DNA from 2 places in the Paenimyroides ceti genome. Region 1 is predicted to be linked to the other one. Evidence: riboswitches for the same ligand, from Rfam matches in the RefSeq annotation. Region 1 holds a riboswitch; the other holds the start of a gene.
The links. Region 1 has a riboswitch for cobalamin ahead of QW060_RS06405 (DUF5074 domain-containing protein). Riboswitches for the same ligand answer to the same signal wherever they lie in the genome.

Region 1 (4,220 bases):
GCTCCTGTTGTTGTCGGAATGATAGATTGTGCCGCTGCACGGGCTCTTCTGAGATCTTTGTGGGGCTGATCCTGTAAACTCTGATCTGAAGTGTAAGAGTGAACCGTTGTTATAAAGGCTTTATCCAAACCTCCCAATGCATCTATAATCTTAATCATTGGTGCCGCATTGTTTGTGGTACAGCTTGCATTGGATACAATGATGTCTTCTTTGTTCAGAATATGCTCATTAACACCGAGTACTACGGTTTTAATTTTGTTGTCTTCAGGAGGAACAGATAAGATTACCTTTTTTGCACCGTTTCTGATATGATGCTCCAGAAGTTCATAGGTTTTATGTTTTCCGGTTGCCTCAATGACAAAATCAATGTTGAGATCATTCCAATCTAAACGGCTGATGTCTTTTTCTCTAAAGTAACGGATTGTTTTTTCATTGATATACAGATGATCCGTATCAAAACTGATCTCATCTGAGAGCTTTCCATGAGTGCTGTCATATTTCAACAGATGGGCCATGGTTTTAGTATCTGCCAGGTCATTGATAGCTACAATCTCAATCGTTGGATGGTGGAGGAGCAGACGACATAGATTACGGCCGATACGACCAAAACCATTGATGGCTATTCGGGTGTTTTTCATGAGTAAGAAAAAAGTCGTTCTTTTTAGAACGACCTGGATTTATTATAAAATATGTTTTTGTGCTTTGTAAGATGAGCGTACTAATGCACCGCTTTCTACATGTTTGAATCCTAATTCCAGACCGATGGTTTCATATTTTTTGAATTGATCCGGTGTGATGAATTCTTTTACAGGTAAATGTTTTTTACTCGGTTGCAAATATTGACCAATGGTCAGGACATCCAGATGTACACCTTTTAAATCATGCATGGTTTGGATTACTTCTTCTTCAGTCTCTCCAAGTCCCAGCATAATACCTGTTTTTGTACGGTTTACTCCCTGTTCTTTCAGATAGCGAAGTACTTCCAGACTACGGTCATATTTTGCCTGAATACGTACTTCTCTTGTCAGTCTGCGAACAGTTTCCATATTATGTGAAACTACTTCAGGACGTACGGCTATGATACGATCAAGGTGACGCTCCATTCCTTGAAAATCAGGAATCAAAGTTTCTAAGGTAGTTTCCGGGTTCATACGTCTTACCGCTTTTACCGTTTCAGCCCAAATGATAGAGCCACCATCCTTAAGATCGTCGCGATCCACGCTGGTCAACACAGCATGTTTAATATTCATCAGTTTAATAGAACGTGCTACTTTTTCAGGTTCGTCCCAATCTACTGTTTCAGGTCTTCCGGTTTTTACGCCGCAAAATCCGCATGATCTTGTACATATGTTTCCGAGGATCATAAATGTAGCGGTTCCTTCACCCCAGCATTCGCCCATGTTCGGACAACTGCCTGAAGTACAAATTGTATTTAACTTGTATTTATCTACAAGACCTCTTAACTCCGTGTATTTTTTACCCGTAGGTAATTTTACCCGTAGCCATTTGGGTTTGCCTTGTGGTGTAAGTGTATTTGAGTCGAGAACTGTGTTCATTTTATATCAAAAAATTGTATTGCAAATATAAACAATCTATATTGTTTCTATCAGAAATTGTTGATCTATCAAAGTTACTAAATCTAAAGATCATATTTTTAAAATTTGAGTTTTATTTAATACAGGTTTGTTTGTAGTTGTTAAAAATGATAAATCACTAATAAAAAACACTATATTCGCTTTTTATTTCGAAATATTTAAGGTTATAAAATAGTAAAAGGGAATCAAGTGAGATACTTGAGCTGTACCCGCAACTGTAAGCTATATACTTATTATTATAAAAAAGCCATTGATTGTAAAATTGAGAAGGCAAATAATAAGATGCAAGCCAGGAGACCTGCCTTAAATATACTGATTTAGCTTTCGGGAAAAAAGGCAGATATCACAGATAGTTTCAGTTATTTATAGCTGAAACATGCTATTGTTATAGATATTTTTGATATATAAACCCACGAAAGCTGACTCAGATTTTGTGGGTTTAATTTTTTAAATAACTATAACATGAGAAAAAATTATTTTTTAGTAGCAGCCTTTTTATCATTTGCGGTAAATGGTTTTTCACAACAGCAGTATTATGATGGTGTTCTTATTCTGAATGAAGGAAATATGGGAAGCAATGATGCCTCAGTTTCTTTTCTTTCACCTGACAATGAGCTGACGAATTATATTGACCGATTGGCAAATAATGATGAGGAATTGGGAGATGTAGGTCAAAGTATTGCTTTCCACGATGATAAAGCATTTATTGTACTGAACGCATCCAATAAAATTGTCGTGGTCAACAGTAGTACTTTTGAATATATTGAAACAATCGATACAGGTCTTGTTAACCCTCGCTATATGGCTTTTTCCGGAAACAAGGCTTATATTACCTGTTGGGGTGTAGGAAGCAATGAAGAAGATGATTATTTAGCGGTTCTAGATCTGGAAACTTACACACTGGGGCAACCTGTTCCGATGACAAACGGTGTTGAAAAAATAGAGGAAATCAATGGTAAACTTTATATTGCACATCAGGGTGGCTACGGTTTTGAGAGTAAAGTAAGTGTCTATAATATTGCAGATGCAACTACAACAGTTATCAATGTAGGAGATGTTCCCAAAGAGATGATTGTTTCGGGTAACAATATTTATCTGCTTAACGGTGGAATTCCTGATTGGGCTTCTTCTTTAGGTCTGGTGCAAACGCCTTCCAGTATCGGAAAAATTGATCTTACTACAGATACATATCAGACACTTGTAACTTTTTCAGAAGATATGCCTGCTTCTCATATGGCACAGCAGGGAGATGGTTTTTATGTGACGAGCAAAGAAAAAATATACAAATATTCTTTGACTACCAATACATTGGATACAGCCCCTTTTATAACAACTCCGGTGACCGATTATTTAGGAATTTATGGAATGGATATTATTGAAGATAAAATCTATGTAGGGGATGCAAATGGTTATGGCAACAGTGGATTTGTTTATGTATATTCAATGGAAGGTAATTTGTTGGATACTTTTAATGTAGGCGGTCTTCCCAATCATTTTTACCCTTCTGCTGTCAGCCCTTCAGCGGGTATAGATGATCCTAAAACATCTTTGGTATCACTATATCCAAATCCGGTATCAGATCGATTATATGTAAATTCAAAAGAAGAATTTTCAGTGATTATATTTGACTTATTTGGTAAGCAAATTCTTAAAACGAAAACAAGTACACAAGGAATTGATGTAAGTTACCTTGCAAACGGTACTTATATTGTACGTTTAGAAAATAACAAGCAAGTACAGACCTTGAAATTAATCAAGAAATAATACATGTTTAAATCGATCATTTTTCTGACCTTTTTTATTTCGGGCAGCTTCGTTTTTGCACAGCCTTATGCTCCTCAGGCAGGTACGCCAGGTTCTACAGCTATACATAAGGGAAGTCTGTCTTTTACGGCGTGGGCTACCGATGTACGGGTTGTAAGAGGTTTTCAGAATATTCAGCTTCCGGGGCTGGGTCTGGCAAGTAGCGGAGTTCCTGAAAATGCCATAGGCTATCCGGATGGTAATGTCGTAAGTTTGGGCGATAAAGGATATGCTGTTGCAACCTTTGAACATCCGATAAGAGACGGTCAGGGATATGATTTTGCAGTATTTGAAAACGGATCTGTCGGCTATTTAGAACTGGCAACAGTTGCTGTAAGTTCAGACGGAGTCAATTATTATATGTTTCCGTCACACAGTCTAACACAGACTCATACACAATTGGGAACCTTTGATACACCTGTAGCACAAAATCTGCATAATCTGGCAGGGAAATATATAGGCGAATATGGAACACCGTTTGATCTTTCAGATATTCAGAACGCTCCTCTGTTGGATAAACAGGCAGTTCGTTTTGTAAAAATCACTGATGTCTGCGGATCATTAAATCCGGTATATGCCACTTATGACAGTTATGGTAATAAAATCAATGATTCGTTTCCAACACCTTTTCCTTCGGGTGGATTTGATCTGCAGGCAGTAGGCGTGATTCATGAACAGCTTTTAAGTGAAGAAAGTTTTGATGTATTTGCATTAAAAGTTTATCCGAATCCTTTTACGACAGAACTTTTTATTTCAGATGATTATAATTATGAAATAGAGTATGTATTTAAAGATGTATTAGGCAAAACAGTTTTGGAAGGC
Region 2 (4,220 bases), 2.0 Mb from region 1:
CTGGAGCTCGATGCCAAAAATGCCGTAGTGGGTGTTACACAGGCAAAGCGCTATCCGTCTCTGGAAATCAACCTCAGTGGAGGTGTCAACAGTATGCTTCCTGAAAATTGGTTCAACATACCCGGAGCCTTATTCGGAAGTGTTATTGGTGGGCTTACACAACCCGTATTCAGTAAAAAGAGATTAAAAACGGACTTTGAAGTGGCTAAAATTGAGCGTGAACAGGCTGAAATCGATTTACAGAAAACAGTTTATACTGCTATCACTGAAGTCTCTGACGCCCTTATTGTAATTAAAAATGTAGAAGAACAGCTTGCTATCGCAGAAGATCAGGTACAGACAACCAATCTGGCGATCAAACAATCCAACCTGCTTTTTAACAGCGGATATGCTACTTATCTGGAAGTAATCACGACACAGAAAGCAGCACTTGAAAATGAGCTGAACCTCAACAGAATAAAACATGCAAAACTACTTTCGCGTGTAAAATTATACAAATCGCTGGGTGGAGGCTGGCAATAAAAAAATGCGCTTTGGGTTCAAAGCGCATTTTTTTATTATTTTTTCCATAATTTTTGAGCCGTTCTCCCCGTCTCAGTCCATACTTCTATAATATATATTCCGGAACTCAAAGCAGATACATTCACTACCGTATCAGTTCCTTCCTGTATCTTTTTCCCGGTACTGCTATACACTGTATATTTTTTAAGTGGCTGCTCTGTCTTTAAGGTAACCGTCTCAACTGCCGGATTCGGATAGATGCTGAATGAAACCTTATGATGCTCCCCGTTTGCAAGAGTTCCTTCTTCACGAGGCGTAAAAGGTCGTCTTGAGCCCAGGCTCAGTCCAAGCCATTGCCCGTTTTGTAGAGCAACCTGAGCAATAACTGTTTCTTTCCAATCCGAGAGATCTGTTCCCGTATAAGATTTCCATTCTCCTGCCCCGCTATATGATGTCCAGTTGATTTCGCTAAGATGGGTAGCATCCATTACATAATCAAATGCATCGGCTTCTGTTTGTATCAGTTCTAAAGCTTCTTCTGCAGTTATCGTTTCTGTCTCATAGCGGATTCCAAAAACAAAAGAGTCTGCTCCGGCTTCAGAATCGGTTCCGAAATCAACCACAACAAGACTTTTATGGGTTCCTGTTCCAAACCAGGTAACAATATCTTCTTCTGAAAACCATTGTGAGCTGTAAGCCGCTACCGGTGTTGAAGGCTCTTCAATATCATCCGTCATCGCCGTCATACCAAACCACATACCGTCATATAGATCTGTATAGCCCACTCCGTTATTCATAGATAAATTTTCCAGTGATGTTCCGTCAAAAGTAGCCCAACCAAACTGATCCGGCAACTCGGTATGGTGGTTATAAGTAAGGGAAGATAAATATCCACTGTCAATCTGAGCCTGCAGCTTTGGTTCAGCAGCAAGAAGAGCATTCAGCATATCTTCTACTGTCAGATCTTCGTTTTCAAAACGGTATCCCCAGGCATAGGAATGAATGGTTTCTTCTCCTTTGAAATCCGCTACTAAAAAAGCTTTTTTAGTACCTTCTCCCACCCAAAACCGGATATCATTTTCTGTAAATTGTGCAAAAAGGGATTGTGTCAGTAATAACACGAAAAATAAGGTAATTTTTTTCATCCTAAATATGTTTGTTGTTAAATATACAGTATGACAACTTTTAGGATATAAAGAAAATAAAGCAGAGCCAATGCACTATTCTCATCAACTTTAACTCCCGAAAGTTTAATGTTGTGAAAATGGCAGGTATCCTGACTTGCGCCCTTTTTCTTATACAAGAATATGGTATCGCCTACAGTTGCGGGTACAGCTCAAGATTTGATGTAATCGTACTTGATTCCCTATTAATGAACAATGTTCAACCGATTTCGGCGCAAAAGTAGTAAAAATTATTCAGCGAGATTCAATGTAATGGGAAGAGAATAACGCGCTTTGACCGGTTTTCCGTGCTGATCGAGTCCGGGCTCAAATTTTCTGAGTAGCTTTACGACTCTTAATGCCTCCTGATCGCAAGGCACACACACTCCTTTTTTTATGGTGACATCAGCCACATTTCCTTCTTCATCCACAATAAATTCAACCATAATAGTTCCGGTAATGCCCTCATCTATAGCCTCACGCGGATAATTGTAACTCATGGCCACTGTACGGCCTATTGCTTCAATTCCACCGATATACTGAGGTTGTACCGAAAGTTCCGGAAAATCTGTGGTGTTTGATCCGCGACCGACAACAGGTACTATGCTGTCATTTTGTGCGTTGAGCAACTGTACGGAGCAAAAAAACATCACTATAAAAAATACGTTTTTCATCTATCGCACTTTAAAATTAAGTTCTTCAAAAAGCTGAGGTACCGCTGCCTTAAAGCGCACGCTTACCTGTGTTTCTTCCTCTGAATGGTCGATTTGTAAATCGCCTTGTGTTACTCTGAAATTGCCCGCAAACCCTTTACAGTAACATTGTCTTCCAAAAACCATAAAAACATTTTGCAAATCAGCATCCTTATATTCTTTTTTGAATGCCTCAGCCGGGATCTGGAAAAAGAGTTCTTCTGTATGAAAATCATCCTGATACTTTCCACTGGCCGTTTTTTCATATTTATAGTGAACGACATAACTGCCTTTCTGATCGATCACTTCCACATATACCTCTCTTCCATCTTCGCTTTCCCGAAGTGACAACGCTTTATCTTTAAGACGCTCTGCCGTGCAATTGCCTTGCTCCGGACATGGATTTTTGATTATTGCCGCCATCGTTTCTGCTGTTTTTGTTTCTGTTTTCCTATTAAACATAGCACAAGCTGTAAACAGATTGGCTAATAATAAATACAATATTGCCTTTTTCATACTATTTTCCGTTAAATGAAGTCATTGTATTTCCCAATCCAGCTAAAGCAAAGGATTTAACTGCTTCTGCAGCAACTTTGAGACGCTCTTTTAAAGCTTCCTTTTCCTCTTCTGTCCAGTCTCCCAATACATAATTTGCCTGCTGTCCCTTTTTAAACTCATCGCTGATTCCGAACCGGAAACGCGGATATTCTGTGGTACCCAATAGTGCCTGAATGCTTTTCAGACCGTTATGGCCACCATCTGAACCTTTTGGCTTGATGCGCAAAGTACCGAATGGCAGATTGAGATCATCCGTAATCACCAGCACATTTTCAGCGCTTATCTTTTCTTTTTCCATCCAATACTGTACCGCTTTTCCGGAAAGGTTCATATAGGTATTCGGTTTTAACAGCAATAAGGTTCTTCCTTTTATTTTTACCTCTGCCATACTTCCCAGTTTTACGGTTTGGTAATCTGCTCCCTCTTCATTTGCTAAAAAATCCACTACTTTAAAACCGATGTTATGGCGTGTATTTACATATTCGGCTCCGATGTTGCCCAAACCGACGATTAAAAACTTTTTCATTTGCTGTTTTATTTTTCTAAATTACAAAGGTATTAAGAAATAGCAAAATGGAATACATACATTTGATATGGGATTTTATAAAAGAATGGTACTGGATACCTATATCTCTGATTTATATTTCTGTTATCATCACTATCCTCATTGAAAACCGCAATCCGGAAAAAACGATTGCATGGATTCTTATCATCGTATTTGTTCCGTTGCTCGGTATTTTGTTTTATTATCTGTTTGGACAGAAATTCCAGAAAGAAAAATATTTCCGGAAACTGGACAAACATCTTCAGCAGGAGATTCTCACGCGTTGGAAAGATTTGCATCCCATCATGGAAAAAGAAGTTCAGGCCATTGGAGAGCCTTTTGGAAGTGTTTTTCAATATTTGGTAAACACCCGTTCTTCTTCCCTTACGCTGAAAAATAAAATATCCTTACTCTTCAATGGTGAGCAAAAGTTTCCGGTCTTGTTGGAAGCTATGGAAAATGCCCGACACCATATCCATCTGGAATACTATATTTTTGATGATGATACTACAGGCCGTACGTTTATAGAACTGATGAAGAAAAAAGTGAAGGAGGGTGTTATTGTGCGGTTGATGACCGATGATTTTGGTTCTCCCCGGCTTTCAAAACTGCGCAAGGAACTGCTGGACAGCGGTATTGATTTTCAGGTGTTTTTGCCCGTGCATTTCAATTCTCTTGCCAACAGCAATTACAGAAATCACCGCAAAATTGCCATTATTGACGGCAACATCGGCTTTACGGGCGGTATCAATATTTCTGATA

Region 2: another riboswitch for cobalamin. It lies ahead of QW060_RS16375 (T9SS type A sorting domain-containing protein); the one in region 1 lies ahead of QW060_RS06405 (DUF5074 domain-containing protein).

The regions. Positions count from the first base shown of each region.
Region 1 is NZ_JAUFQU010000001.1:1,329,337-1,333,556, forward strand. Features, by position in the region: gene gap (type I glyceraldehyde-3-phosphate dehydrogenase) at 1-638, opposite strand, end outside; gene lipA (lipoyl synthase) at 681-1,556, opposite strand; cobalamin riboswitch at 1,740-1,915, shown strand; gene QW060_RS06405 (DUF5074 domain-containing protein) at 2,058-3,359, shown strand; gene QW060_RS06410 (T9SS type A sorting domain-containing protein) at 3,363-4,220, shown strand, end outside.
Region 2 is NZ_JAUFQU010000001.1:3,337,541-3,341,760, reverse strand. Features, by position in the region: gene QW060_RS16380 (efflux transporter outer membrane subunit) at 1-522, shown strand, start outside; gene QW060_RS16375 (T9SS type A sorting domain-containing protein) at 558-1,646, opposite strand; cobalamin riboswitch at 1,751-1,908, opposite strand; gene QW060_RS16370 (energy transducer TonB) at 1,916-2,338, opposite strand; gene QW060_RS16365 (hypothetical protein) at 2,339-2,872, opposite strand; gene pth (aminoacyl-tRNA hydrolase) at 2,874-3,440, opposite strand; gene cls (cardiolipin synthase) at 3,488-4,220, shown strand, end outside.